Regions from separate parts of the Thermoanaerobacter siderophilus SR4 genome, predicted to be linked through region 3. Evidence: riboswitches for the same ligand, from Rfam matches in the RefSeq annotation. Region 3 holds a riboswitch; each other region holds the start of a gene.
What was found. A riboswitch is a leader RNA that binds a small molecule or an ion and turns the genes downstream of it on or off. The one in region 3 is predicted to bind thiamine pyrophosphate.
Positions count from the first base shown of each region.

Region 1: linked by a shared signal. The riboswitch ahead of thiT (energy-coupled thiamine transporter ThiT) and the one ahead of thiD (bifunctional hydroxymethylpyrimidine kinase/phosphomethylpyrimidine kinase) in region 3 are both predicted to bind thiamine pyrophosphate.
Region 2: linked by a shared signal. The riboswitch ahead of thiC (phosphomethylpyrimidine synthase ThiC) and the one ahead of thiD (bifunctional hydroxymethylpyrimidine kinase/phosphomethylpyrimidine kinase) in region 3 are both predicted to bind thiamine pyrophosphate.

Region 1 is NZ_CM001486.1:1,044,438-1,051,858, forward strand. It holds gene THESIDRAFT1_RS05130 (phosphatase PAP2 family protein) at 1-18, opposite strand, end outside; gene thiT (energy-coupled thiamine transporter ThiT) at 447-1,085, opposite strand; TPP riboswitch at 1,148-1,250, opposite strand; gene THESIDRAFT1_RS05140 (ABC transporter ATP-binding protein) at 1,373-3,256, opposite strand; partial or broken gene THESIDRAFT1_RS05145 (ABC transporter ATP-binding protein) at 3,253-5,479, opposite strand; gene THESIDRAFT1_RS05150 (MarR family winged helix-turn-helix transcriptional regulator) at 5,590-6,033, opposite strand; gene polX (DNA polymerase/3'-5' exonuclease PolX) at 6,195-7,421, opposite strand, start outside.
Region 2 is NZ_CM001486.1:671,137-683,188, reverse strand. It holds gene THESIDRAFT1_RS03205 (WecB/TagA/CpsF family glycosyltransferase) at 1-672, shown strand, start outside; gene THESIDRAFT1_RS03200 (YitT family protein) at 684-1,529, shown strand; partial or broken gene THESIDRAFT1_RS03195 (transketolase) at 1,545-2,367, shown strand; gene THESIDRAFT1_RS03190 (transketolase family protein) at 2,368-3,288, shown strand; gene THESIDRAFT1_RS03185 (ferredoxin domain-containing protein) at 3,318-3,833, opposite strand; gene THESIDRAFT1_RS03180 (6-phosphofructokinase) at 4,017-5,249, shown strand; gene THESIDRAFT1_RS03175 (Na+/H+ antiporter NhaC family protein) at 5,274-6,638, opposite strand; gene THESIDRAFT1_RS03170 (universal stress protein) at 6,669-7,808, opposite strand; gene rd (rubredoxin) at 7,926-8,084, opposite strand; gene thiC (phosphomethylpyrimidine synthase ThiC) at 8,170-9,468, opposite strand; TPP riboswitch at 9,514-9,621, opposite strand; SAM riboswitch class I at 9,806-9,916, shown strand; gene THESIDRAFT1_RS03155 (homoserine dehydrogenase) at 9,984-11,267, shown strand; gene THESIDRAFT1_RS03150 (homocysteine synthase) at 11,295-12,052, shown strand, end outside.
Region 3 is NZ_CM001486.1:1,686,247-1,698,298, reverse strand. It holds tRNA gene THESIDRAFT1_RS08325 (tRNA-Leu) at 21-105, opposite strand; gene THESIDRAFT1_RS08320 (hypothetical protein) at 210-458, opposite strand; gene THESIDRAFT1_RS08315 (ABC transporter substrate-binding protein) at 1,054-2,223, shown strand; gene THESIDRAFT1_RS08310 (branched-chain amino acid ABC transporter permease) at 2,291-3,175, shown strand; gene THESIDRAFT1_RS08305 (branched-chain amino acid ABC transporter permease) at 3,186-4,154, shown strand; gene THESIDRAFT1_RS08300 (ABC transporter ATP-binding protein) at 4,129-4,902, shown strand; gene THESIDRAFT1_RS08295 (ABC transporter ATP-binding protein) at 4,899-5,618, shown strand; gene phoU (phosphate signaling complex protein PhoU) at 6,055-6,708, shown strand; gene THESIDRAFT1_RS08285 (hydroxyethylthiazole kinase) at 6,996-7,187, opposite strand; gene cytX (putative hydroxymethylpyrimidine transporter CytX) at 7,228-8,406, opposite strand; gene thiW (energy coupling factor transporter S component ThiW) at 8,435-8,920, opposite strand; gene thiM (hydroxyethylthiazole kinase) at 8,913-9,707, opposite strand; gene thiE (thiamine phosphate synthase) at 9,704-10,345, opposite strand; gene thiD (bifunctional hydroxymethylpyrimidine kinase/phosphomethylpyrimidine kinase) at 10,349-11,143, opposite strand; TPP riboswitch at 11,201-11,303, opposite strand; gene THESIDRAFT1_RS08255 (iron-containing alcohol dehydrogenase) at 11,688-12,052, opposite strand, start outside.

The sequences.
Region 1 (7,421 bases), 640 kb from region 3:
CACTCTTTTTATTTGCATCAGCAAAATCCCCTCCCTATAATCTCATTTCACTAATGCTTTCATCGAAATTTTTCAGCACAATTTCACACACTCTATCAGCGGAATTTTTATAAACCAATTCTTCCATTCTTTTTTCATATACTTAAGTTTATCAAGGTTTTCAAACAACAATTCTCTTAACTTTCAAAAGGATTTTATATTCTTTATATCTACAATTATATATACATTATCGTACTTTTCAAAAGCTTTTTCAACAGCCTTTGCTACTCTTTTATGGCCTGTTCCTATTTATCCATGGGCTTTCCCATAACCTTTGATTAAATTATCTTATGATAACATTAAAAAACATTATAGGGATGTTAATTTTATGTTAAATTTTTTCTTACAAAATATTATACCATTATTTTGGCTATCCATTGAAAAAAATAAAAAGGGGAAATACCCCTTTAAGCAATTGCTTTCTTTTTAATTTCCTCGATAGCATTTCTAACTTGAGGAATTAGTGAAACTGCAAAACATATTGCCACTTCTACACCTATTATGCTTCCATTAACTAAAAGTGAATAAACTATAGGACTCATTCCTTTTGGCGCATAGCTTGCAAAAAAGAATACTCCGGATAAAAAGTGAGAGAAAAATCGTCCAAATCCGCCGACTAAAATTCCCAAACTCAGGTTTTTTCTAAAAAAGCCAGCAAGTCCTAATGCACCAAAAGCCAAAGGATAGTCGAGAAGTACTTGCACCCATTGGACTATAAAGGGGTCTTGAATAAGTTGCAAAAGTCCATATGCCATGCCAACAATCACACCAGGACCTGGTCCATAATAATACGCAAATATAAAAAGTGGAAGCATGCTGGCAGGCGTTATGGAACCACCCTGTGGCCAGTGGTAAAACCTTATATATGACAGCACAAAAGAAATAGCAATTGAAAGTGCTCCGTAGACAAGCATCTTTGTGTCAAATTTGACACTTCTTCGCATCAGATATAAAAGAAAAGCTGCCAATAAAATTGCCAATATAACTGATAAGGTCACTGGTTTTATTTTGGCAAAATCAGAAAATATACTTATAATGTAGGACATAATAAAAAACACCTCCATGATATTTAGAGGCTATGTTCGCTGAAAAAAATACCGCGAAATGCGGTATTTTTGAGCCGCATTCCCTACGGAGGCATTACCCTCATCAGGTTCCAAGGGTTTGGCATCAATGCCATCTCAGCCATTAAGGCTCCCCCAGCGGACATAACCACCTATTTTGTTTTCACCTTTAATTTATCATTTTCTGTAGTCTGTGTCAAGAATAATTATCAAATGCGGATGGCCAAGCTTTGTAGGTTGCTGACGTTTTGCACACACATCAAATGGTATTAACTTGCCATCTCTTCCTCTTTTTCAAACTGACTGTTATAGAGACTTGCATAAAAACCGCCTTTGGCAAGAAGCTCTTCGTGGGTACCTTGCTCTATAATATCTCCATGGTTCATGACAAGTATCAAGTCAGCATCCCTTATCGTAGAAAGCCTATGAGCGATTATAAAGCTTGTGCGTCCTTTCATAAGGTAATCCATCGCTTTTTGTATTTGTATTTCTGTAAGGGTATCTACAGAGCTTGTAGCCTCATCGAGTATGAGAATTTTGGGATCTTTCAAAATAGCTCTTGCTATAGTTAGTAACTGCTTTTGCCCTTGAGAAATATTTGTGGTCTCTTCATTTAATACCATGTTATAGCCCCCTGGCAATGTCCTTACAAAACTGTCAACATGAGCTGCCTTAGCAGCTTTTATAACTTCCTCATCAGTAGCATCGAGACGGCCATATCTTATATTGTCCATAATAGTACCATTGTAAAGCCAAGTATCCTGAAGCACCATGCCAAAAAGTGAACGCAAATCTTCTCTCGTAAAATCTCTTATATCATGCCCGTCAATCAAAATAGCTCCTTCATTCACATCGTAAAAGCGCATTAAAAGTTTCACTATAGTAGTCTTTCCTGCACCAGTAGGACCGACAATTGCAACTTTTTGTCCTGCCTTAATAGAAGCAGAAAAGTTATTTATCACCATTTTATCAGGTCTATATCCAAAACGAACATTTCTAAACTCCACATTCCCTTTTATATCTTCAATTTTTACAGGCTGTGGATTATCTGGAACTTCCTCTTCTTCCTCCAAAAACTCAAATACTCTTTCTGCACAGGCAGCAGTTTGTTGCAGTATATTGGAAATATTTGCAATCTGAGCAATAGGCTGTGTAAAAGATCGGATGTACTGTATAAACGCCTGAATATCCCCCACTTCTATTGCATTTTTTATGACCAACCAACTACCCAAAACTGTAACCGCCACATAACCCAAGTTTCCTATTACATTCATAAGTGGCATCATAATACCTGTCAAAAACTGTGACTTCCAAGCTGCTCCGTACAAAGTGTTATTTAATACATCAAACTTTTCAATGCTCTTTTTCTCTCCATTAAAAGCCTTTACTATATTATGGCCTCCATATACTTCCTCCACATGACCATTTACATGCCCTAAATAATCCTGCTGCTCTCTAAAATACATTTGTGAATGTTTGACAATAAAGGCAATTACCAAAGAAGACAAAGGAATTATCAAAAGCGCCACTAAAGTCATAAGCCAGTTTATGGTAAACATCATAATCAAAACGCCTACTACTGTCGTCACAGAAGTGATTATCTGAGTCAAGCTTTGATTGAGAGTCTGAGTAATTGTATCCACGTCATTTGTAATACGTGACAATATTTCCCCTTGATTTGTGCTTTCAAAATATTTCAAAGGCAGGCGGTTAATTTTTTCAGAAATTTCTTTTCTAAATCTATAGGTAACTTTCATCGCAACCCCAGACATTATCCATCCTTGCAGGTATCCGAATAAAGCACTTAAACCATATAAGCCTATGAGAATTAGAATTATCTTTCCTACATATTCAAAGTCTATGCCACTGCCTTGCCCTGTTATTTTATTCATTACACCTTCAAAAATTTTGGTTATGGCTTTACTGAGTATTTTAGGACCCGCAATGGAGAAGGAAGCACTAAGAGCTGCTAATATAAATACACTTATTATAGAAATTTTATAAGCTGATAAATATTTTATCAACTTTTTCATTGTGCCTTTAAAATCTCGCGCTTTTTCTCCACCGCGAACCATGCCATGGGGACCGCCTCCCATTCCTGGCCCGCGAAGTCTGGGCATCTGTTTGGGGTCTATTCTTCTATTTTCACTCATGCCAATTCCTCCTCCGACAGCTGTGATAAAGCTATTTCTCTGTAAGTTTGACAGTTTTTAAGTAGGTCTTTGTGTTTCCCTATGCCCACAATTTTACCTTCTTCAAGCACTATTATTTGGTCTGCATGCAAAAGAGTTGACACCCTTTGTGACACCATTATAACAGTGCTTGATTTTTAGCCTTTCTCTTAAGGCTTTCCTTAAAGCTGACTCTGTTTTGAAGTCAAGAGCTGAAAAACTTTCATCAAAAATGTATATTTCAGGCTTTTTAACAAGAGCACGAGCAATGGAAAGCCTCTGCTTTTGCCCTCCTGAAACGTTTGTTCCTCCTTGTGCAATCTCTGAATCAAATTTCTTGGTCTTTTCATTTATAAATTCCATTGCTTGTGCAATTTCTGCTGCTTCTTTTACTTCCTCGTCCGTAGCCTGGTCATTTCCGTATTTCAAATTTGATTTAATTGTACCACTGAAAAGCCAACTTTTTTGGGGTACATATCCTATTCTGCTGCGTAAATCTTCCTGCCTTACCTCTCTTACATCTACACCATCAACCAAAACCTGTCCTTCTGTCACATCGTAAAATCTCAAGATCAAATTCACTAAGGTACTCTTTCCAGAACCTGTTCTTCCTATTATGCCTACTGTCTGCCCTGGCAAAACCTTGAAGTTTATATCCTTTAAAGCGTATTCTTCAGCACCTGGATATTTAAAAGATACATTCCTAAATTCTACAGTTCCAGCCATATTTTCATTAAATTGTTTTGGATTTTCTGGGTCTTTTATAGAAGGCTCTGTAGCCAAAACCTCAGCAATACGCTCTGCCGATACTGATGCTCTTGGTATCATTATAAACAGCATTGAGAACATCAAAAATGCAAAGATAATCTGTATAGCGTATTGCATAAATGCCATCATGTCTCCAACTTGCATGCTGGAATTTTGGATTTGGTGAGCTCCTACCCATATTATCAAAAGAGTAATTCCATTCATCACAAGCATCATAGATGGAAATATAAATGCCATAGCACGATTTACAAAAAGCCCTACTTTTGTAATATCTTGATTAGCTTTGTCAAAGCGCTCTTCTTCAAATTTTTGATTATTAAAAGCTCTTACCACCATTATTCCTGACAAATTTTCACGAGTAACTAAGTTTAATCTATCAATCAATTTTTGCATTAGCATAAACTTGGGCATCGCAATGGAGTACAATGCTGATATTATACCTAAAAGTACTATTACTGCTAAAGCTATAATCCAAGACATTGAAACACTTTTGCTAAGTGCTCTAAATACACCACCTATACCCATTATAGGCGCATAAAACACCATTCTTATCATAATTACAAGAAGCATTTGTATTTGTGTAATATCATTTGTAGTTCTTGTTATCAAAGAAGCCGTAGAAAATTTGTCAAATTCAGCATTAGAGAAGCTCTCTACTCTTGCAAATAAATCTCTTCTCAAATCTCTCGCTACTCCAGCTGCCACTTTTGATGCAAAAAATGCTACCATAATAGTGCTTAATGCACTCAGTCCAGTTATCAATAGCATTATAAGGCCAGTATGAAGAATGTAATCAGTTTGAATTTTGTCTGTATTTATGCCAATTGCCTTGTATTCTTCTTTTACAGCCATTGTTGCAGCTTGTATAACCATATTGTCACCTAAAGAAGCAAACTTTTTGTTCATTTCATCTCTTATTTGAATAAGTTGCTCTTCTGGCAGTTGAGACATCATAGCAAAGAGGTCTACATTTGCCGGTATTTTCTTTCCATTAAATTCTATACTTCCGTTTTTTGCACTGGCTTTAGCTTTTTCCACACCTGTAACAGCTAAAAAGGCTTTCCCCATAGGTAAATTTATTTTGTCAATTTCTGATTTATCTACGCTTTTAAGGACATATACAGGCTCTTTTGAAAGAATAGGATATTTTTTTACATATTTATCATAATCAGGACTGGATTTGTCTACTAATGTATAATCTTTTAAAATCTCTTCCTTTTCTTCAGGTGTAACAAATAGCAAAAGTTTATCCATTTCGCTTTTCCTTATAGCCTCAGGCACTGCATTTACTATGCCACCTTGCTGTATTCCATTGTTAACTATCTTGGACATATAGTCAGGCAATGACAAATCACTCATTGCTTGAACAAATATAAAGAACACTGCTAAAAAAATCAACAGAATATAGGGTTTTAAATATTTCGCCAGTTTTACCATACCAACACCTTCTCCTCCTAAAAATTTGCCTCGATTTCTTTTGTGAGAACTACTTCTTTTTAAATTTCTACTTCCTCAACTTATTTACTTAATTTTGTTATACTTCCTCACTATAAATCATGTTGTTTTTCCAATATTTTTTTCAGTGCTTCTAATCCTTCAATTATTTTATTAAGGTCTTGTGGGCTTGCTCTACTTATTAATTTTTCAAACTTCTCTTCAGCTTCTTTGAAATGTTTTTGAAAAGTATCTTTAAACTTAGGAGTCACACTGACATAAACAACTCTTCTATCTTCAGTGCTTCTCGTCCTCTCTACCAAGCCTTGCTTTTCTAACCTGTCAATAATGCCAGAAACAGTGCTATTGGAAAGCCCTAATCTCTGACTTAAGTCACTTACTTTCATTTCACCATAACGGGCTAAAATGCCCATAAGCATTCCTTGTGGTCCTGTAATGTCAAAATCTTTGCATTCGTATTTCATAGAATGCTTTATAATATTCATTATTTGTTTTAAAAGCTTAAGTATTTTCAATCCGTTGTTTATCTCTTCCATTTTCACCACCGCATTTTAAATTATTTCGCACACGAATATTTTGTATTCAAATATTTCTGATACAAAATATATTGTACTCTTCTCATAATAGTATGTCAAGATTTCTTAAAGCTTTTCAAAAAAATAAAATAAAAAAACCGCTAATAAAATTAAAAGCGGTTTTACATATTAGAAAAAATCTCTAACACTGCCTCCAGTTCATAAGTATTTACAACATCTTTTGCTTCAAGCCACCCCTTTCTTGCAATACCAATGCCATACTTTACATCTTCCAACCCTTCTACACTGTGGGCATCCGGACATATGGCAAATTTTACACCTTTATCTTTTGCATATTTTATATATCTCCAGTCAAGGTCTAATCTATAGGGGCTGGCATTTATCTCAATTATTTTGCCGTATTCTTTTGCCGCGTCAATTACTTGATAGACGTCAATTTCATAGCTGTCTCTTGCCAGTAAAAGTCTTCCAGTCAAATGGCCTATTATCTTTGTGTATTTATTTTTAATGGCGTTTATCACTCTTTTTGTCATCTCTTCTTTAGTCATTCTAAAATGAGAATGTATAGAAGCTATAACCAAATCGAATCTTTTTAAAATTTCTTCGTCGTAGTCTAATGACCCATCCGGCAAAATATCCGATTCAATACCTTTTAATATGACTATATCATCGTATTTTTTGTTTAACTCTTCTATTTCTTCCCACTGTTTCAATAGCATTTCCTCTGCCAATCCACCGGCATAAAAAGCAGATTTACTGTGGTCAGTAATCGCTATGTATTTATATCCTAGCTTTCTCGCTCTCTCTACCATATCAACAAGAGAATTTCTACCGTCGCTATAAGTAGTGTGTACATGAAATACGCCTTTTAAATCTTTTTCTTCTATCAAGGCAGGTATTTCTCCTCTTTCTGCCGCCTCAATTTCTCCCATGTTCTCTCTAAGCTCTGGAGGAATATAAGACAAATTAAGTTTATTAAAAATTTCCTCTTCAGAGCTGCATTTAATAAGGACATCCCCTTTAAAAAGCCCGTATTCGTTCATTTTTATGCCCATCTCTTTTGCTCTATGCCTCATAGCTGTGTTGTGTTCTTTACTTCCTGTAAAATGGTGAAGAGCATAAGGGAATTCCTCATCTTTTACTACTCTTAAATCTGCATTTATTCCTGAGTTTAGTGTTACGCTTGTCTTTGTATCCCCTTTTGCTATCACATCCCGTACCTCTTCATAGGAAGCAAACAAGTCCATAAGTTTTTCGGGATTATCAGAAGTAGCCAGTATGTCAATGTCTTTTACGATTTCCTTTTTGCGCCTTAGACTTCCCGCAATCTCACATCTTATAGTAAGCCCTGTCCCTTCCAAATACTCTTTAAGCTTGACTGCTTCTTG
Region 2 (12,052 bases), 1.0 Mb from region 3:
TTAAACAATTTTTTACAAGAAGACAGACTGCACATTGTTGCAACACCTAATGCGGAAATTGTAATGATGGCGCAAAAGGATAAAGAATATATGGAAATATTAAATAATACTGACTTAAATGTTCCAGATGGAAACGGCATTGTTTTTGCTTCAAAAGTTTTTAAAAAGCCGATGCCTGAAAGAGTAGCAGGTTTTGACCTCATGATGGAATTTATAAAAGATATATCTTCTAAAAATATAAAGATTTATCTATTGGGGGCTGCTCCTCAAATTGCAGAACAAGCTCGTGTTAATTTGGAAAAGCTATATCCGAGTGCTAAAATAGTGGGAACTCATCATGGCTATTTTACTCAAGAGGAAGAAAATAAAATCATAGAAGAGATAAATAATAAGGGTGCAGAAGTTCTTTTTGTGGCTTTAGGTGCTCCTAAACAAGAGAAATGGATATATAAAAACAGAGACAAATTAAAAGTAAAAATAGCAATGGGGGTAGGAGGAAGTTTTGATGTAATAGCTGGAAAAGTTAAGAGAGCACCTTACATTTATAGAAAATTAGGCTTAGAGTGGCTATACAGGTTAATTAAAGAGCCTTGGAGATATAAAAGGATGATGGCACTTCCTAAATTTGCTCTTAAAGTTTTGCTACACAAAGGAAAAGTTGACATGCGATAAGGGGATGTATTATGAAAGTTTCACTTAAGAAAATAATAATAGACTTTTTCTGGGTTACGATAGGTACATTACTTGTTAGTTTGTCTCTTGACCTATTTTTGGCACCTAACAAAATTGCTCCTGGTGGAGTAAGTGGACTTGCAGTTGTTCTACAACATTTGTTTGGATGGCCAATAGGAGCAGTTACCTTGGCAATAAATATTCCGCTTTTTATCATCTCGACTAAAGCTTTAGGAACAGGTTTTGGAGCTAAAACACTTTATTCAACTATTTTATTAGGTGTTTCTATTGATGCATTGGCTTTTTTAAAACCTCTTACCCATGATACAATATTGGCGGCAGTATATGGTGGTATAATAATGGGTGTAGGGCTAGGTATTGTGATAAAATATGGAGCAACAACTGGTGGAACAGACATGGCTGCTATGACTTTGCATAAATACATACACTTTTTAAGTGTGGGCAGAATACTGCTTATAATAGACTTTGTAATAATAACTTTAGCAGGCATAGTTTTTAGCCCGGAACTTGCCCTTTATGCTTTAGCTACTGAATTTATTTCTATCAAAGTTATTGACCTCATACAAGAAGGTAGTGGCGATGAGAGAATTGCTATAATTATTTCTGATAGGTATGAGGAAATTAGTAAATCAATATTGGAGGAAATGGAAAGGGGGGTAACAGAACTAAAAGGAAGAGGGGGTTATTCAAAAAAGGACAAAAATGTTTTGTTGTGTGTTGTAACTCGTAGAGAAGTTACAACCTTAAGAAGCCTTGTGAAAAGAATAGACCCCAACGCTTTCGTGATATTATCAACAGCCCATGAAGTTTTAGGAGAAGGATTTAAAAACATGTGAAATGGAGGTATTGGTATGGACAAAGAATTTTTAAAGCAAAAGGCAAAAGAAGTGAGAATAGACATCATAAACATGTTGGCAGAAGCAGGATCTGGCCATCCTGGGGGGGTCATTATCCTGTTCAGATATTTTAACCCTGCTTTATTTTGATAAAATGAATGTAAAGCCTGACAATCCCAAATGGGAAGATAGGGACAGACTTGTGCTTTCAAAAGGTCATGCAGCTCCTGCACTGTATGCTGTATTAGCTGAAAAAGGGTTTTTCCCAAAAGAAGAGTTAAAAACTTTAAGAAAGCTTGGCTCAATACTTCAAGGGCATCCCGATATGAAATCCACACCGGGACTTGATATGACCACAGGGTCATTAGGGCAAGGACTTTCTGCTGCAAATGGAATGGCATTAGCAGGTAAATTAGATAAAAAGGGCTATAGAGTCTATGTAATATTAGGAGATGGAGAATTACAAGAAGGGCAAATATGGGAAGCAGCTATGACAGCAGCCCATTACAAACTCGACAACTTGACTGCAATACTTGACTTTAACGGCTTACAAATAGATGGCCCAAACAGAGAAGTAAAAAACATAGAACCAGTAAATGAAAAATTCAAAGCTTTTGGATGGCACGTAATAGAAATAGACGGCCACGACTTTGACCAAATAGACAAAGCCATAGAAGAAGCAAAAGCTACAAAAGGAAAACCTACATTGATAATAGCTCATACAATAAAAGGGAAAGGCGTATCCTTTATGGAAAATCAAGTAGGATGGCATGGCAGTGCGCCTAATGAAGAACAAAGACAAAAAGCTATACAAGAACTTGAAGGGAGTGGAGTATAAATGGCTATGGCGACAAGAGAAGCCTATGGGAAAGCCTTAGTAGAATTAGGCGCAAAAAACAAAGATGTAGTGGTATTAGACGCTGACCTATCAAAATCCACAAAGACGGCAGATTTTCAAAAAGTATATCCAGATAGATTTTTTAACATGGGAATATCAGAGCAAGATATGATGGTAACAGCAGCAGGACTTGCTACCTGTGGGAAAATTCCTTTTGCCAGCACTTTTGCCATATTTGCAACAGGAAGAGCTTATGAGCAAGTGAGAAACTCCATAGGTTATCCACACTTAAACGTAAAAATAGCAGCTACCCATGCTGGCATAACAGTAGGAGAAGACGGGGCGACACACCAATCAATAGAGGATATATCCCTTATGAGAGGAATACCTGGGATGGTGGTAATAAACCCAGCCGATGCAGAAGAGACGAGACAAGCCATATTTGCGGCGGCAGAGCACTATGGACCAGTATACATAAGGTTGGGGAGGATGGCAGTACCAGATATACACGATCAAAACTACAAATTTGAATTAGGAAAAGGTGAAGTAATAAGAGAAGGGAAAGACGTAGCGATAATAGCGACAGGGATAATGGTAGCCATAGCGATTGAAGCAGCAGATAAACTAAAAGAAGAGGGAATAGAAGCGACAGTTGTCAATATCCACACAATAAAGCCGATAGACAAAGATTTAATAGTAGAAGTAGCTAAAAAGACGGGCAAAGTTATAACAGCAGAAGAGCACAGCATAATAGGTGGGCTTGGTTCGGCGGTAGCAGAGGTTCTTTCAGAGGAATATCCAGTGAAGATAAAGAGAATTGGAATAAGAGATGAGTTTGGACAATCCGGTTCACCTAAAGAGCTTTTAAAACATTATGGTTTGACAGCGGAGGATATTGTAAAAGCAGCTAAGTCATTTTAAAAAAATGCCAGGATTTAACCTGGCATTTTTTATCTATCAAAGTATATGTTTTTGCCTGTAGCAGAAAGAGGAATGCCTATAACAATTTCTCCTTCAATTAATTTTAACCTTCTTGCACTTACACCTATTCTATACATAACTCGATTATCCACATTCAAGAGACTGGCGGTTTTAACTGCAGACCCTACTGCTATTCCTAAGTCGATGAGCCTCCAGGCACATATGGGACCTGCGAATTCTGTACCTTCTCTAAAATCCCTTAGACTAGTGCAAAGATTATAACCGCAGGCGCCGCAATTTAGTCCAACTTTTTCTGGTTTATTTAATGAAATTAAAAGTACTGCACTGGAGTTAGCGACGTTTTTTGCATCCCTGTCAAAATTTTTCTTTCCGGATTCTTCGCCATATTTCATCATATCCTCTTTTAACCTTACGAGGTCTTCACCTGTAATTACTTTTGTTTCTATAAAGTCTTTTCCAGTTGCTTTAGGTGCTGTTCTCGCTGATAATGCCATCAAATGAGCAGCTAATTCAATTACATCCATAATGTCTCCCTCCGTATTTTTAAGATGAATGCGTTATTTATTATAATTTTGCTATATTTTTTTGCTTTTTGCAAGAATGGTTGATAAAATTTTATCAAAAATTATTATTATATTTCTTTTTGTGATATAATATATCTGAATTACTTTATAATTTATAATAGAATATCACAATGGGGGTATATTATGTATACTAAAAGCAATTGTCTTATAGCACAATCGGGTGGTCCTACAGCTGTTATTAACTCCAGTCTGTATGGAGCTATAATGGAAGCTTCACGCTCGGAGAAAATTGGCAAAGTTTATGGTGGGATAAACGGCATAGAAGGTATAATAAAAGGCAATATTATTGACATATTTGATATTCCCTATGAAAGAATAAAACAAATGAGATTTAGCCCTGCGGCTGCATTAGGGTCGTGCCGATATAGGTTAAAAGACTATTTAGAGGATGAAGAGGAATACAAAAAGTTAATAGAAATTTTTAAGAAATACAACATTAAATATTTTTTCTACATAGGTGGCAATGATTCTATGGATGCCGTTGACAAAATCAGTAAATATACAAGAGAAATAGGTTTTGAAATAAATGTAATTGGAATTCCTAAGACTATTGATAACGATTTGATGTTTACAGATCATTCTCCTGGTTTTGGAAGTGCGGCAAAATATATAGCCACAACTACTTTAGAACTTGCTTTAGATGCGGAAGTGTATGAGACTAAGACAATTAACGTACTCGAAGTGATGGGCAGAAATGCAGGTTGGCTTACCGCTTCTTCTGCTTTGGTTAAAGAAAGATTGCCCCATTTGAAACAACTTATTTATCTTCCTGAGATACCTTTTAATGAGGAAAGATTTTTAGAGGATGTAAATAAAGCTTATAAGGAATATGGCAATGTCTTTATAACTGTATCAGAAGGACTTATGGATGAAAAAGGGAATTACATTGGAAGAAAAGAAAATGCTTATCATAAAGATGCTTTTGGTCATCCTCAACTGGGAGGAGTAGGAGACTATATAGAAAAGCTTGTAAAAGAGAAAATATATAAACGTGTCAAAATGACCAGACTTGGTGTAACGCAAAGATGTGCAATGCACTTGGCATCTAAAGTGGATTTTGAAGAAGCTGAAATGTTGGGGAGGGAAGCAGTAAAGTATGCGTTATGTGGTGAAACCGGGAAAATGATAAGCCTTGTAAGAGAAAGAAATTACCAATACACTGTTAAAACGGATATTGTAGATGTTGATAAAGTGTGTAACAAGGAGAAAAAAGTGCCTTTAAATTGGATAAATGAAGAAGGTAATTATGTCACTGAAGAATTTTTTGATTATGCAAGACCCCTTATACAAGGAGAAGTGAAGGTCCCTATGGTAGAAGGGCTACCTTATTATACAAACTTAAAATATGCGATATAAAAGCAGGAATAAAATCCTGCTTTTTTAAAATTCTTCTATTGTAGCATTGCTATATTGTTTATTACTTTCTATAAACACGATAAGTATTGATAATATAGGGAATAATAGATTTAAATAAGCATAGGGAAGATAGTCAATGACTTTTACTCCTAAAACTGCAGAAGGAAGCATTGCTGCTAAATTCCAAGGTATTATCCCGGCAAGTATCATGCCTGAATCTGCTATTGCTCTTACCATCATATCACTTTTTACGTTAAGATTTCTAAATACGTCTAACATTATGCGGGAAGGTAAAATTACAGAAAGAGCTTGATTGCAAGTTATTACTGCCATTAAAGTGCTTAATAACATTGTGACCAAATAGGCAATTTTAGGGTTTTTAATTTTTTGGGCTTTTCTAAAAACTGCTTTTATAATTCCTGTTCCTTCTAATATTCCAGAAAGAGCGGTAGCAAAGGTTACTACTCCTATCATTGGGAAGATTGAAATCATACCTCCTCCTGAAAAGATAGATTTAAATTCTGGAATATTAGATATATTTCCCAACATAATGACTTTTAAAGAATCTATAGGGTTATAACCATTTAGTAAAGAGACAAAGTAGGAGAGAAGGACAGCAATTGAAAGATTTATCTTTGTAGAAATCCTGAAAAAAGCCAACGTTATAATCATTATAGGAGCTAAAAACAAGAAAAAGTTTATTTTATAATTTTTCAAAATTATAGCTGCAAGATTGTCAAAGGTGTGCGGCGAAGAAATATTAATGTGAAGACTTAAAAGATAGTACAATAAACCAGTTAATACAAAAGTAGGAATCGCGGTTTTAAAAAGAGATTTAAGTACATTGTATTGTTCAATTTCTCCCATATCTGACAGAAGAATAACATTTCCTGCAAGGGGAGAAGTCCTATCTCCTATAAAAGAACCGGATATTACTGCACCAGCAACTATTGGAAGAGAATAGCCAAAGCCATGGGCTAGTCCCATTATTACTATTCCAATAGTACTAGCGGTTCCTACAGCTGTACCTAAAATCATTGAGATAATAGAGGTTGTGATAAAAGACACCAACAAAAAAGCTTGTGGTTTTAAAAAGTGGGAGGCGTAGTAAATAAGAGCAGGAAGGGTTCCATTCTGTTTCCACAAGGCAACGAGGGCTCCTATCAAAAGGAGTATAATCATCACGTTTATACCTTTTTTAATTCCTTTAATTGACATATTGATAAGTTCTTGAGGCGAAAAACCGTTTATCAAAACAATAGCAAAGGTTATTATATAGCTTATAAAAAGCGGTATATAGGGAGGTTGGTGAAAAACTAATACCATTGTCATGGTTATGGCTAAAATTAACAAAAAAGTTATAAGTGAGATTCTAAATTTGTTTTCCATTTTTCACTGCTCCTTTTAGTAATGAAGAAGTTATTTATAAGGTATTACGTGAATTTCTATATTTTTTGCTTTTTTAATTAACTTTATAACAGTAGAACCTCTAAAAAAGGTTTGCAGTCTTGACCTTTGAGAATGCCCTATTATTATTTGTGTAATGTGCATTTGCTTTGCAAATTTTAAAAGCTCATCAGACACGCTTTTTCCTGTCAATGTGTAGACTTCTGCTCCTAATTGTTTTGCTAACATAAAATGGCTTTCTAAAACTTCTTTATCTTTTTCAGTAAGTTTAGGTGCAAGAAAATGTGTACAGTTTACATACACTACTACCCAATCACATTTGAATCTTCTTGCTCTCCTTGCACCCCTTCTTATAAGCTTTTTAGATAGTGGATTTGGTGTTATACACACCATTATTTTTTCATTTGTTTCCCATGTATCAGTTATTCCATGCTCTTTCATATATTCTTCTAATTCTATATCTACTTCTTCGGCGGTAAGTCTTAGCATTAACTCTCTTAAAGCATTTAAATTTCCCTTTCTAAAAAAGTTAGATAGACACTCATCGACTTTGCTTACTGGATAAATATCTCCTCTTTTTAATCGATTAAGCAAAGCATCAGGAGTCAAATCTACAGCAACAATTTCATCTGCGCTATCGACTATGCTGTCAGGGATTGTTTCTCTTACAGCAACACCTGTGATTTGTTGAATAACGTCATTTAAACTTTCTAAATGTTGGATGTTAAGTGTTGTAATTACATTTATTCCATGGCGTAAAATTTCTTCCACATCTTCATATCTTTTTTTGTGCTTAGAGCCAGGCGCATTCGTATGTGCCAATTCATCTATCAAAACTACTTCTGGTTTACGAGCAATTATGGCGTCGGTATCCATTTCTTCTAATATCATGCCGTGGTATTCAATTTTTTTTCGCGGGATTATTTCTAAATTTCCTATTTGTGCTTCTGTCTCTTTTCTTCCATGAGTTTCCACATAACCTATTACTACATCTTGACCTCTTTTAAGACGCCTGTTGCCTTCATTGAGCATTGCATAAGTTTTTCCAACACCAGGAGCATATCCTAAGAATATTTTTAATTTTCCTCGCTGTTGCTTTTTTATAATTTCTAAAGCTTCTTCAGGAGTTAACCTCCTAAAACCTTCACTCATTAAATTTACACGCCCTCCACAGTTTGATTATATCTTTGTTTGAGCATAATGATTTCATACAACTATAATAATATGAATCTTATTAAAAATCAATAAAAAGAGAGAGCAATTGCTCCCTCACATTTTTTCAAACATATCTTTTCCTACTCCACAGTCCGGGCAGACCCAATCATCAGGCAATTCTTCAAAAGGAGTTCCTGGTTCAATTCCTTGTGATGGGTCTCCTTCTTCTGGATCATAGATGTACCCGCATACTGTGCACTGCCACTTTTCCATAAAAAATACCCCCTTGATGTTTTCCTCTATTATAGCAGAAATTAGCAAAGAAAATCAAGGGGGGAATGTAAATAAGGCAAAGGTATTAGCAAGTCATAGTTGAAGTTCCAAGGTACTCACTGACAATTTTCATAGCGCAGAATTTTCCGCACATACTGCAAGTTTTGGCTGTAGATATGTTTTTATTGACGCGATATTTAAAAGCTTTATCAGGGTCTATAGAAAGCTTTATTTGGTCATCCCAGTTTAAGGCTTTTCTAGCTCTAGCCATAGTTAAATCTTTTTCTTTAGCACCTTTTACGCCTTTTGCGATATCTGCAGCATGGGCAGCTATTTTTGCTGCAATAACGCCTTCTTTGACATCTTCTTTGTCTGGAAGTCCGAGATGTTCAGCGGGTGTAACATAGCAAAGGAAATCAGCACCAGAAGCTGCTGCAATTGCTCCTCCGATTGCTGAAGTTATGTGGTCATAACCAGGAGCTATATCAGTCACAATAGGGCCAAGCACATAAAAAGGAGCGTTGTGACAAAGTTGTTTTTGAAGTTTTACATTTGCTTCAATTTGGTCAATTGGCACATGCCCGGGTCCTTCTACCATAACTTGAACTCCTGCCTCTCGAGATTTCTTTACCAATTCGCCAAGGATTATAAGTTCTTGAATTTGTGCTGCGTCTGTAGCATCTTCAAGACAACCTGGACGCAGTCCATCTCCTAAGCTTAGAGTTATGTCATATTTTTTAGCAATATCAAGGAGTCTATCAAAATGTTTATACAAAGGATTTTCTTTGTTGTTATGGAGCATCCAAGCAATTGTAAAGGAGCCACCGCGGCTTACTATATCCATCACTCGGCCGTTGTCTTTAAGCTTTTTCAATGATTCAAATGTTAGACCACAGTGGACTGTAATAAAATCAACCCCGTCTTTTGCTTGTTCTTCTATAACTTCAAAAATAAATTCTTCAGGCATAGCTACAATGCTACCGTATTTGGATATAGATTCTACAGCTGCTTGATACATAGGGACAGTTCCTACAGGGACAGGGGAATTTTCAAGTATTTTTCTACGAGATTGGTTAATGTCGCCCCCTGTGCTTAAATCCATTACCGCATCTGCTCCAGCTTTTACAGCAACATTTAATTTTTCAATTTCTTTTTCAATTTCAGGGTATGCATCAGAGGTTCCTATATTGGCATTTACTTTTGTCGATAAACCCCTTCCTATGCCTTTGGGAATGAGGTTTTTGTGGTTGATGTTTGATGGTATTACTATTTCTCCTTTTTTAACTCCTTCTAAAATAAATTCTTCGTCTACTCCTTCATACTCTGCGACTATTTTCATCTCTTTTGTGACAATGCCTGAAAGGGCGTATTCCAATTGTGTCATAATAAAAACCTCCTTAAAAAATAAATAAACCATGGGGATTATAGCCATGGCAGATGACCACATCCCTACGCAGGTACTAACCTAACAGGTTCGATGGGTTAAAAGGCAACACCTTTTTCTCAGCCGGTTACGCCGGCACCCCATGTGGCAAATATTAAATTTTTATAATCGATAGAGTATAAATATTATACAATAATATTATACCACTAAAAAAAATCGGCGTATATTAAAATTTAGAAAAAATTTAAGAAAGAGTACAAAAAAAGTTCTTGACTTTACAGTTTCAAAGTGATAACATAGATTACAACATGCAAAATTGAATATATTACACACAAACCTCTTATCAAGAGTGGTGGAGGGACTGGCCCGATGAAACCCGGCAACCGGCATTTATATGCGTCTGGTGCCAAATCCTGCAGGTTAGGGTGTCTAACCTGAGAGATGAGAGGAGTGGCGGATTATTAGGCCCTCTTCTCATTGAGAAGAGGGCCTAAAAATTTATTTGGAGGTGTGACATGAAAATAAAAATCGGATTATTAGGACTTGGAACAGTAGGAACAGGAGTATATAAATTGATAACTTCAAGAGGAGGTCATATAAGGGAGAGTACAGGGGTTTATCCTGAGATAAAGAAGATACTCGTGAAAAATCTCAATAAGCCAAGGAAAGTGAAGGTAGAAGGACTACTTACCCAAAATGCTGAAGAAATTTTGAAAGATAAAGAGATAAAAATAGTCATTGAAGCAATAGGAGGTATTTCTCCAGCTTACGAATATGTGAAGGAGGCTTTGTCTTCAGGGAAGCATGTAATCACTGCAAATAAAGAATTGATAGCTAAGCATGGAGAAGAATTAAATGAAATAGCAGAAAAGAATAGAGTATTTCTAAAATGTGAGGCAAGTGTAGGTGGGGCTATACCTATACTGCATCAAATTGATAGATTAAAAATTACAGATGAAATAGATTTTGTAGGCGGTATAATAAATGGCACTACTAATTATATTCTCACCAAAATGACTACTGAAGGTAGAAGGTATAAAGAAGCACTTAAAGAAGCCCAGCAATTAGGATATGCAGAAGCAAATCCCGATTATGACGTAAAAGGCTTTGATGCCCTTTATAAACTTGCTATATTAATGAGGAAAGTGTTCAATATAAACGTGCCAGTAAATTCTATAACCAGAAAAGGAATAGACGAAATCACGACTCAAGATTTAAATTACATCAATAAGTGGGGATATAAAATAAAATTATTTGCCTGGGGCAAAAAAGTCAAAGATGGCATCTTTGCAGGAGTGGAACCAGTTTTAGTCGAAGAAAATAATATTTTGTCAAGGATAAACGACGTAAATAATGCTATCATACTTAGAGGGGATAGTTTTGGTGAATATGTTTTTGTAGGAAAAGGTGCTGGAGAACTTCCTACAGGGGATGCTGTAGTGGCAGATTTAATTGATATATTGTTAAACTATGATATCAAAGATAATAAGAGGATAAACTTTCTTCCAATTCGTCAGGGAAGTTTTACAGATACTTTTTATATAAGGCTTGAAACTCATAAAGAAAATATTTTAGGTTTGAAAAAAGTTTTAAAGTTTTTAAAAGAACAAAAAGTATCAATTGTGGAATCTTCCTATGAAAACGGCACATTTACAGCTATTGTTAAAATGAAGAAAAGTGTTGAGACATTTACAGAAAAATTAGAAAAAATAACCGAGATAAAAACTATTTTTAAAGTTTTGCAAGAGGATATAACAGAAGAAGTAAGTAAATTTGAGGATTTTGTAGAAGTGATTTAAAAAAATTTTGTGAAAGGAGTTAAAAGTATGTCTAAAAAATATGGTTTTTCAACTTTGGCAATTCATGAAGGGTGGGAGCCTGACCCAACTACGGGAGCTGTAGCCCTTCCTATATATCAAACTTCTTCCTTTGCTTTTAAAAGTACTGAGCACGCTGCAGACCTCTTTGCCTTAAAAGAAGAAGGGTATATATATACTCGAATGATGAACCCCACAGTTGACGTTTTTGAAAAGAGAATAGCTGCATTAGAAGGTGGGGTAGGTGCCCTTGCTGTATCTTCAGGTCAAGCAGCTATAACGCTGGCAGTTACTAATATCGCAGGAGTAGGAGACGAGATTGTATCTTCTACCAATCTTTATGGAGGGACTTATAATCTTTTTGCGACTACTTTGAAAAAGTTTGGTATAAATTTTAAGTTTGTGGACCCCAGCAATCCTGAAAACTTTAAAAGTCAAATAACAGATAACACAAAAGCTTTGTACGTTGAGACTATTGGCAATCCAAAGATTGACGTGGCTGACATTGAAAAAATAGCAGAAATTGCCCACACTGCAGGAATTCCTCTCATTGTAGATAATACTTTTGCAACTCCTTACCTTGCACGGCCTATCGAGTTTGGGGCTGATATAGTGGTACATTCGGCGACTAAATTTATAGGTGGACATGGGACTTCTATAGGTGGAGTTATAGTAGATTCTGGAAAATTTAATTGGGACAATGGAAAGTTTCCAGAACTTACAGAACCAGATCCAAGTTATCATGGTATAAGGTATGTAAAAGATGT
Region 3 (12,052 bases):
TTTCTCCCTTAAATTTTTATTGGTGCGGGCAAAGGGACTTGAACCCCCACGGGTAACCCCACCAGATCCTAAGTCTGGCGCGTCTGCCAGTTCCGCCATGCCCGCATATTAAAATGGTGCACCATTAGGGACTCGAACCCCAGCCCCGCTGATTAAGAGTTTACACAAGACCATTTTATCAAAGTTTTTTTAATATGTCAAGAATGCCTCTAAGCAGGATCGCATTTCCCTTTTAATAATTTTAGAAGTACTTCAGGGTCATTTTCTTTTTCAATCATTCTAGCCTCATCTTCACCTCTATGAATAATATTTCTGACTACACTATCTGCTAATTTTGAAATTTTTAGCTCGTTAATTTCTCCATATGCTTCGTACAGTCGTTCATCTTGTATTACAAATGCATGCAAAAATATCCAAGTATACGTTCCGCCGTAGGATTCCAAAAAGTTACGTTTCATTTGTCGTTAATCATGATAATAGCATTGGGGGAGTATTAGAACGCTCTCATACTGACATTATCGCAGAATACTTTTAATATGACAATATCACAGAATAATAACACATTTTTCTTTTTACTTATTGACAATGCAAAGAAAAATAAGTATAATTAAAGTAACAAGTAAATAGAAAAAAAGGCAAAGGCGCCTTTAGAAAAAAGGTGCCTTTGCCTTTTTTAATTATTAGCCATCAAATTTAAATTTCCATCAAACTTTATACCAAATATTATCCCCTAAAAAACCTTTTTAAAATATGCAGACCATTTTTATTATACCACAAATTAATTCAAATTTGAAAAAAGGGGCACAAGGAGGTGAAAATGGTTACTAATAGGACGTCCCTAATGTATACTGAATATTTTAAGAAAAATAGAGAAAAATGAGAAAATTGTAGATATGCTTTATAAAATGATTATAATTGATAGCCAGCAGAATTTGCAGTGTATTTGCACCCTTTTAAAAAGGAGAGGGGTGTAGCAGGACAGGTTATGTGCTTATAGCAAAAATGTAAGACTATTTTAAAAAAACATGAAATTTTAAAGGAGGATGGTAAGCCGTGCGTAAAGGCTTTGTTAGGGGAGTAGCGGCAGGTTTATTATCGTTTTTACTTTTATTTGCTTCGGCGTGTGGAAATAAGTCTGAGAGTAGCGATGTTATAAAAATTGGAGCAAACTTAGAGCTGTCGGGAAATGTTGCCACATTGGGTCAATCAGGCTTAAATGGAATTATGTTAGCAGTAGATGAAATTAATAATGCTGGCGGAGTTCTTGGTAAAAAGATTGAAATAGTCAAGTATGACAATAAGTCTGATAATACAGAAGCCGCTTCGGTTGCGACTCGGTTAATTACCCAAGATAAAGTAGTTGCTATTATTGGTTCGATGACTTCTGGCAATACCCTATCTTATGTTAATATTGCCGAAACTAATAAAGTTCCTGTGATCTCGCCCTCGGCAACTAACCCTGATGTTACAGTAGATCCTAAAACAGGCAAGGTAAGGGAGTATATTTTCCGGACTTGCTTTATAGATCCTTTCCAGGGGACGGCAATGGCGAAGTTCGTTTTAAATGAATTAAAGCTTAAAAAAGTTGCTGTTTTAAAAGATAATACAGCTCCTTATTCGGTGGGTTTAGCTAAGTTTTTTGTAGAAGCTTTCAAAGCTGGCGGTGGCGAAATTTTAGCTGATGAAAATTACACTAGCCAAGATCAGGATTTTCGCTCGGTATTAACCAAGATTAAAAATTTAAAGCCTGAATTTATTTATGTACCTGGTTATTACGAGCAAGTGGGCCAAATTGTAAAGCAAGCACGTGAGCTTGGTATTAATGTTCCTATGGGCGGTGGTGATGGCTGGGATTCGCCAAAACTTGTTGAAATTGCTGGTGCAGCTGCGCTTAATAACACCTTTATTACCAATCACTATTCGTCTTTAATGCCTGACCAAAAAGTTCAGGACTTTGTTAAAAAGTATAAGGAAAAATACAGCAGCGAACCGGATGCAATGGCTGCAGTAGGTTATGATACGGTACTTGTTTTAGTTGATGCCATTAAACGGGCTGGTGAAGCTACACCCGAAAAAATCAAAGAAGCTTTAAAGACCACCAAGAATGTAGAAGGAGTTACTGCCAAAATCTCCTTAGATGAAAATCACAATGCTGTTAAAGGCTTAGTGATTTTGGAATACAAAGACGGTAAGCAAACCTATAAAGCTTACGTAAATCCTTAAAAGATTAAAGGGGGGGAATATTCCTCCCCTAAAGAAAATGAATTTAATTAGGTTAGAGGTGGTTAATATGATGGAATTTATCCAGCAGTTAATAAATGGAATATCAGTAGGAAGTATTTACGCTTTAATTGCGTTAGGATACACTATGGTTTATGGTATTATAAAACTCATCAATTTTGCCCATGGCGATGTTTACATGCTTGGTGCCTTTGCAGGACTATATGCGACCTTGGTTTTAAAAATGTCTTTTGTTCCAGCGTTAATTTTTTCCATGATTGTGTGTGCTATTTTAGGCATTATTATCGAAAGATTGGCATATCGTCCTTTAAGAAACTCACCTAAAATTGTAATTTTAATTACTGCAATAGGCGTTTCCCTTCTTTTAGAATATACCACGATGTTTTTCCTGGGTCCACAGCCTCGAGCATTTCCGGAGGTTTTTAAAGAGGTTTCGTATTCATTACTTGGCGGAAAGGTTACCATATCAAATAGGGAAATTTTAATTATTGCGGTCACGGTTATCTTAATGATTTTACTACAGTATATAGTTCATAATACGAAAATTGGAAAAGCAATGCGGGCAGTTTCTTATGACATGCAAGCTGCTCGTTTAATGGGAATAAATGTGGATACGACAATATCCATCACCTTTGCTCTTGGTTCAGCTTTAGCTGCGGCAGCAGGGGTACTGGTAGGGATATATTACAATAAAGTATTTCCCTTAATGGGAATTATGTTTGGTTTAAAAGCCTTTGTTTCAGCGGTTTTAGGAGGAATAGGAATTATACCTGGAGCAATGACCGGAGGGCTTATTTTAGGGATTACCGAGTCCTTAGTAAGTGGGTACGGCAGTTCTTTATATCGGGATCCTGTAGCTTTTGTGATTTTGATTATTATCCTATTAGTTAAACCTTCTGGCTTATTTGGGAAAAACGTTCGGGAGAAAGTGTAGGTGTTACAGAATGCTGAAAAATTGGTTTACAAAGGAAAATCTTGCAGTAACGTTGTTGCTAGTAGTGCTTATGGTAGGAGTTCAGGTTTTGTATTCAGCAGAAATCATTAGTCCTTTTGTGATGTTAAACTTAATTATTATCGCAATCAATATTATTCTTGCAGTAAGTTTAAATTTAGTGGTTGGTTTTACGGGACAATTTTCTATTGGCCATGCGGGATTTATGGCATTAGGTGCTTATGCGTCGGCTATTATGTCTTTAAATTTTAATGCCCCTTTTATTGTATCCTTGTTAGTTGGAGCAATAGTGGCGGGTATTGGCGGTATTATAATTGGCATACCTACCTTGCGTTTAAGAGGCGATTACTTGGCTATTGCTACTTTAGGACTGGCTGAAATAATCCGGGGGGTAATAACAAATATTGATTATTTAGGTGGAGCTTACGGTTTAATGGGGATACCACAGAGGACTAATTGGCTGTGGGCTTTTGGGTGCATGCTGGTTACAGTTTTAGTTATCAAAAACTTTGTTCAATCCAGCCACGGTCGGGCGTGTATTTCAGTTCGAGAAAATGAAATTGCGGCGGAAGCCATGGGAATAAATACCACGAAATATAAAGTTATAGCTTTCACTATGGGTTCATTTTTTGCTGGAATTGGCGGGGCACTCCTTGCTCATTATATTACCTTTATTGAACCAAATGCTTTTAACTTTTTAAAATCCTTTGATATACTTGTGATGGTAGTTTTAGGAGGACAGGGGAGCCTCACCGGTTCAGTGGTAGCGGCAATTGTACTAACGTTAATTTCTACATTTTTACAGAGTTTAGCAGAACTGCGACTTATAATTTATGCCATAATCTTAATCTTGGTGATGTTATTTAGACCCCAGGGACTTCTTGGAACCCATGAGTTATCCTTTAAGCTTTTGCAGAGAAAGAGAGGTGTAAGTCATGGCAGCCATTCTGCAGACGCATAGCGTGGGGATTAGTTTTGGAGGATTAAAAGCAGTTCAGGATTTAAATCTTACCTTAAATGAAGGAGATTTAGTTGGGTTAATCGGACCAAACGGTGCAGGTAAAACGACGGTTTTTAACCTTTTAACCGGGATTTACCTTCCAACCACTGGTGATATAATCTTTAAAGGCGAAAGCATAGTAGGGTTAAAGCCTTACCAAATTGCTGCTAAAGGCATAACCCGTACTTTCCAAAACATTCGTTTGTTTGGCGAACTTTCGGTTTTAGAGAATGTTTTAATTGCCAGGCACTTGCATGTTCCATATAATATGATGCATGCTATATTCCGTCTTGGGAAGTTTTACCGTGGAGAAAAAGAAATGCGGGATGAAGCTTATGAGCTATTAAAAATCATGAACTTAGCTCATAAGGCAGAAGAAAAGGCCAAAAACTTACCTTACGGAGAACAGCGCCGATTAGAAATTGCCCGGGCGTTGGCTACTCACCCTTCCTTATTACTTTTAGACGAACCAGCAGCAGGCATGAACCCTCGAGAAACGACGGAGTTAATGGAATTAATTGGCTTTATCCGGAGTAAGTTTAACGTGACTATTTTACTCATTGAGCACGATATGCATTTGGTAATGAACATTTGCGAGCAGATTTACGTCTTGGACTATGGAGTTAATATTGCTCACGGGACGCCTGAAGAAATTAAAAACAACCCTCGGGTTATTGAAGCATATTTAGGAGAGGGGGCGTACCTATGAGCGGGAAGGAAGTATTAAGAATTGAAGAGTTAAATGTATTTTACGGGGCCATTCATGCTTTAAAAGGAATATCGCTTACCGTAAACGAAGGAGAAATAGTAACCTTAATCGGGGCAAATGGTGCGGGGAAAAGCACTACTTTAAATACAATTTGTGGATTGGTCAAGCCTAAATCAGGAAAAATAATTTTTGAAGGTAAGGATATTACTGGTAAAACTGCTCATGACATTGTAAAAATGGGTATAAGCCAGGTGCCTGAGGGCCGACGGGTTTTTGCTAACATGTCAGTATTGGAAAACTTGGAGTTAGGTGCTTATCTTTTAAAAGATAAAGCAGAATTTAAACGCAGGCTTACCAGGGTTTTTGAACGGTTTCCGCGGCTTGCGGAAAGAAAGGGACAACTGGCCGGCTCTTTATCTGGCGGAGAACAACAAATGTTAGCGATGGGGCGAGCATTAATGTCAGCACCTAGACTTATGCTTTTAGATGAACCTTCAATGGGCTTAGCCCCCCTGTTGGTTAAAGAAATTTTTGCGATCATTAAAGAACTAAACGAGCAAGGAACTACTATTCTTTTAGTAGAACAAAATGCACATATGGCTCTTTCTATTGCTCATAAAGGCTATGTATTAGAAACAGGAAAAATTGTGTTATCTGGCCCCGCCTGGGAGCTGGCGGAAAACCCGCAGGTAAAAGAAGCTTATCTCGGGGGGTAAAGGAAGTTAGATAAGGCATTTTACTCGTCAGATTAAAGGCGAGCCCTCTGCTTTTATACATAAAGAGTTTGGTTCGTCATGATATTATTTTTATCAAGAAATTTACATTATAATAAAATTTTGAAAGTTTGCTCTAGGAATTTACAGTAGGCATTTAGTATAAGTACTCTATTTTTTTATAGGTTGGTTCTTAACCAATTCAACATTTATTATACAGCCTTAAAAATAAAAAATATAATCTTACAATGAAACAAAGGCGTTTCATTTGTATGAGTATGCCTTTGTTTTATTTTCTTAATATTTTATGCTTTAATTAATCATTATTTTATCTACGTAAGAAAATGGCATTTTAGTTCTTATAATGCCATCTGGTTGTGGCAAGACTAGAGGATGGAAGACTACATCACTAGAAGATTCGGTTAAAGGAGGTGAAAGGGTGAATCGCACTCATTTTGAAAAAGAATTAGAAGAACTTCATTATGACGTATTAAAAATGGGTAGCCTTGTAGAAGAGGCGATAGCAAACGCCATTGCTTCTTTAGTAAACCATGATACAGAATTAGCTCAAAAGGTCATCGATGGTGATGACAGAATAGACAAAATGGAAGTAAAAATTGACAATAAATGTGCAAAGATTATTGTAACCCAGCAGCCAATTGCAAGGGATTTGAGAATAGTTTTGACAGGGCTTAAAATTGTTACAGACTTAGAAAGAATGGCAGACTATGCAGTAGATATAGCAAAAACTACTTTGAGGATTGCTCATCAAAAATATACAAAACCATTGATAGATATTCCTAGAATGGCTGAAATCGTAAGAGAAATGGTAAAAATGTCATTGGATTCTTATGTTCACCAGGATTTAGACCTTGCAAGAACGATTGGCGAAAAAGATGATATAGTAGACGCTCTTTACAAACAAGTATTTAGGGAACCATTAACTGATATGATAGAAGACCTAAGAAACATCGACCAAGCGAGTCAGTTTTTGTTTGTAGCTCGTTATCTTGAGAGAATTGCTGATCATGCTACTAATATATGTGAATGGGTAATTTTCTTAGATACAGGAGAGCATATAGATTTAAATTAAAAATATTAATTTGGTGTATTTTGGTTTTCATTTTTATACATTTTTTAATAGCTTCAATAGGAATTCCTCCTGTAAATTGTTGATATGGAGTGTATTAAAGCAATAAAGTTCCATATTTTCATCAGCTGTTATTTAAAATACCTATGGTAGCTACTTTACTTTGCTTCCATTCAAAAGTTATCTACCTGCCATTAAATATAATGATACACCTTCAAAGCTTCAAAATTAGCATGTTAATGCTTATAATTCTAAATTTTAGCAATGCTTTGCAAAATCAATTTTCCTTTTTATAGCTGCACATCTTCCCTGGTTAAGGATAGCAGGTATTTTATATTTATGTACATGGCATTTGAAATCGCGGTAAAATCATATGCCTCTTCTTGCAACATTGCCATTGCAGGTGATGCTCCAAAACTCAAAAGTGCGTTTGCATTATCATTCATCACAACATAATTTGTGATGACATGTATAAGTGGCACTTTCCCTTTTACGAGTTCAAAAGTTTTACAATTTCATCAATCATAAAATTTTCTCTTTTCTTTTAAAAAAAGTTTGTGTTACAGTATAAATTACAGCAGTCAAAAATATTGTTGTTATGGTGGGAGTTAGATACCATTTTAATAATGAAGTACCGTTATATACCATGTAATTATACGTAATAATTCCAATGATAGATGATACAACTGCAGGAATATTAAGGTACCCACTTTCTTCATATTTTAATATAAAGAAGCCTACAAAAACTACTGTGTATACTGGAATAAATACACTACCGATAGCATATAAAAAGTTTTGATATTTATCAATTGGGAATAAATATGCTGCTATGATACCTATCAGCGAATAAATTATTAATAGCTCTTTTTTACTGAGCCTTGTTTTAATAACTGCCATTGTAGATATCGCAGCAGAGTATACATCCATAAAAGTAGTCGTCACTGTTGATAAAAGTATTATTAGCAATGGTACAAACCCAGTTTTTATTGATGCAAAATATGAAATTATATCTTTTCCTTCCGTTTTCAATGAAACAAAAAGACCTATAAAATACATAAAACAGCTTGCAATAAAATAACCTAAAAATGTATATATAAAGCTAGATTTTCTATTTTCACTGTTGATCGTATAATCTCCTACTAAAGGCAGCCATGATACAGGCATAGCAACGGCAAGTTCGATTGCATCTACAAAACTTATATTACCTGTTGGTGTTAAAATTTTCCCGCCCTTTAAAAATACTACAACACCAATAGTCAATATAAACAACAATATTACTGCAATGTTATTTACCCAGTATGCTTCACTTTCAAAAAATAGTGACCATAATAAAACAGATATGCCTACAAAAAGTATTCCTACACCAACAGACATACCAATGGCACCATTAAAAGCTTTTGCTGATTGTATAATCATGACTGCTGTCCATCCAATCAATTGTAGAATGTTTAGTGCTCCTAAAAAAATTGTACCTTTATTGCCCAAAACAACTTTTGTTGATTTTATTGCTGGCAACTTAAGGATGTATGACATAAGCCCCCCAAGCGAGAAAAATAATGTACCAATGATATGGCCTATTAAAATAGCCAACAAGCCTTTAGTTAAACCTAGAGGTGCAAATAGCGAACCTGTATAGATTTCAGCAATTGAGATTGCTGCACCTGCCCATATTAGAAAAAGGGTAAAATTTTTAATTTTCATGATTCACACCCGCCTTTCTAAAGTAAGTTTATGAGATAAATTTCTTATATTTTACTAAAACCAATACCACTACATATCCTATAACCGAGCCTATTGTACTGGAAAGCGAAAATGGAATGACAAACATAAAAGCCGAACCGGAACTTCCAAGTATATACTTAGCTATAGGATAAGAAAGCAAAGCCCCTATAATGCCTGTACCTATAACTTCTCCTATAGAGGCAAAATAAAATTTACGTGTAAATCTATAAAGATATCCAGCAATGAACGCACCAACCATTCCTCCTGGAAATGCCAAAAGCGATCCAACACCAAGGATGTTCCTCAAAAGTCCTATAATAAAAGCTACTTCTAACGCTCCCCAAGGGCCCAAAAAAACTGCTGAAATAACATTAATAGCATGTTGAACAGGTGTAACTTTGGCAGCACCTACACTAAACCATACATATTGAGAAGCAAAGGTGCCTATAGCAATAATAAGTGCCATAAAAACCATACGATGTATTTTATTCATACTCCACCTTCTTATCTTTTTCTATTATCTCCGGCGTGAGATTATATATCTCATCAAAAAATGTCACTTTAAAACTGCCGGGCCCTTTGACATTGCTGCTTTGAGCGGCTCTTTCACCTGCTATTCCAAAAGCTACAAAAGCTTCTACTGTAGCTGCAAAATAATCTTCACATACTCCGCAGAAGCTCGCTACTACAGAGGTAAGCATACAACCTGTGCCAGTAACAGTGCCCATCATAGGATGCCCATTTTTTACATACGCAATTCTTTTTCCATCAGTAATTATGTCAGTAACACCTGACACTGCTACTACAACGTTGTACGCGTTTGCTAAATCTTTTGCAGCTTCAGAAATATCATCTGCTCCGCTTTGAGATTCTACACCGCGTATCTTCCCACCTTTGCCTGCAAGTATTGAAATCTCAGCACTATTCCCTTTTATCACAGAAATTTTTACCTCTTCTAATATCTTTTTTGAGCTTTGTGTCCTAAGCTTCGTAGCTCCCGCTCCAACAGGGTCTAATATAACTGGTACTTTAAGTCTATTTGCAGCCTTTCCTGCCTTTATCATCGCTTCTACTTGTTCATTTGTAAGAGTGCCTATATTTAAAACTAAAGCATCTGCTGCACTTACCATTTCTTCTACTTCTTCCAAGGCATGTGCCATGACTGGCAATGCTCCTATAGCCAGTGTTATATTAGCACAATCATTGACAGTAACTATATTTGTAATATGGTGAACTAAAGGTTTTTTCTCTCTTAAAATTTTCAACAATTCTTTTTTCATTTCAAATTCCTCCTATCGTTTATCGCTTTTGCTATAACCTCCAAAAGTTTTCTTGTATTGTTTTCTATATCCCCATAAAATACAGCTGAAACTGAAGATATCCCGTCTACTCCCGACTTTAACATGACTTCATAAGCATTATCTTTTGTTATACCTCCTATTGCAACTACGGGAATAGTGACTGCCTCTTTTATCTTTTTCAGCCCTTCTATTCCAATAGCTTCCGCCTCCGGCTTTGTAGGAGTCTTAAACACCGCTCCCACTCCTAAATAATCCGCTCCATCTCTTTGTGCTTTTAAAGCTTCTTCCACTGTCCTCGCTGATACCCCTACTATTTTATCATGACCTATTACTTTTCTTACAACATCTGCCGGCAAATCCTCCTGTCCAACGTGAACTCCATCTGCATCTACTGCCAAAGCTATATCCACTCTGTCGTTAATAATGAGAGGGATTCTATTTCTTTTTGTCACTTCTTTAACTTTGAGAGCAATTTCATAAAATTCCCTACTTGATATGTCTTTTTCTCTCAGTTGAATTACTGTTGCACCGCCTTTTATTGCTAATTCTACTGCGTCAGCAATATCCATATCCTTTATGTAAGACCTATCCGTTATAGCATAAAGGGTTAAGTCCATATCTCACACCTTCCTTATTTCTATATTCCAAAAATGGTTAGTGGGACCTACTCCATGCCCTATGGCCAACGAATGTTTTATAGCCCCTGTAATGTATGACTTCGCTCTTTTTATTGACTCAACTAAATCATAGCCTAAAGCGATATTGGCAGCTATAGCTGAGGAAAATGTGCAGCCTGTACCATGCGTGTTTTTAGTATCGATTCTCTCTGATGTAATTTCATAAAACTCTTTTCCATCGAAAAATACATCTAAAGCATCTCCTGTAAGATGTCCACCTTTTACCACCACTGTTTTTGCACCAAAATCTAAAATTCTTTTAGCTGCCTCTTTCATGTCATACACACTTTTGATTTCCCTTCCAATTAGCTCTCCTGCCTCCATAAGATTTGGCGTAACTACAAGGCTTAAAGGAATCAGTTCCTCTTTCAAAGCCTCCACTGCTTCCGGCTTCAATAAATAGCTTCCACTTTTTGAAATCATAACAGGGTCCAACACAATATTTTTTACATTGTAATCTTTTAACCCTTTTGCAACCATTTTAATTATGTCTTCATTAGACACCATACCTATCTTCACTGCATCTGGATATAAATCCTCAAAAATTGCCTTCATCTGCAAATACACCATATCAGGACTTATATCCTCAATTCCCAAAACCCCCATTGTATTTTGCGCTGTTATTGAAGTAATGACACTCATGCCGTATACTCCATGGGCTGAAAAAGTCTTTAAATCTGCCTGTATACCTGCTCCTCCCCCAGAGTCAGAGCCGGCAATAGTAAGGGCTAATTTCATAAAAACACCTCCAAATAATAAAATAAGCCCACCTGTGAGGTGAGCATTTTTACAAATGTTTTAAAAAGCATGCTTCCCTACGCAGGCATTACCCTGACAGGTTCAAAGGGTCGGGAACGAATCCCCTCTCAGCCACTTTTTGGCTCCCCTAGCACTTGTCATATTTAGTTTTAAGTAAATTGCTTAAACTAATTATACCACAAACGCAAAAGAATTCAACAATTATTTTGAAAATGATATCAATATTTAATGAGTTAAGTTATAAATTCCCCTTTTTCTGATAAAATTTAAGTGTTAACAAAAAAACATAAAATTACTGCCCTTAGCTCATTTTTGTAAGCTAAGGGCTCTCCTCAATTTCTCAGTCTTCATTTCTTATTTATCAAAAAGATATCCTATTTGAACTTGTTGTGCTATTGTTTGTCCTTCGCTGTCTGCAAAGATTAAAATTTCTTTGCCTTCAACATGGTTAAAATAATAACTATACTGTTCTTGTTCATTGCCTATTGTCTATCTGCTTGCTGTGAAATTTTTAAATTAAATTTTAGAAAGATTCTTCATAAATCTTGGCAATAACAGCTTCAGTTGCTTCCACTGGTGCATTAGAAAGCAATCCGTCCAGCGAAGGCGTAGTTTTAGCAAGCCTTACCAGAGTCGGAATATCCTCTTTTGTGAATCCAAAGTCCGAAAGTTTTTGGGTGCATCCTACATTAAAGAGCCATTCTTCAACCTTTTTAGCTACATATTCTGCTTCAGCAGGCAGACCTTTTAGCCCAGGCACTATAGGACTATATACTTCAGCCAGAACTTCTGCAACAGATGGATAAATAGCCTTTACCACCGCAGGCAGTATAGCACCAAGTCCAAGACCATGAGCTATCTCGGGTTTTACTGCACTCAGAGGATGCT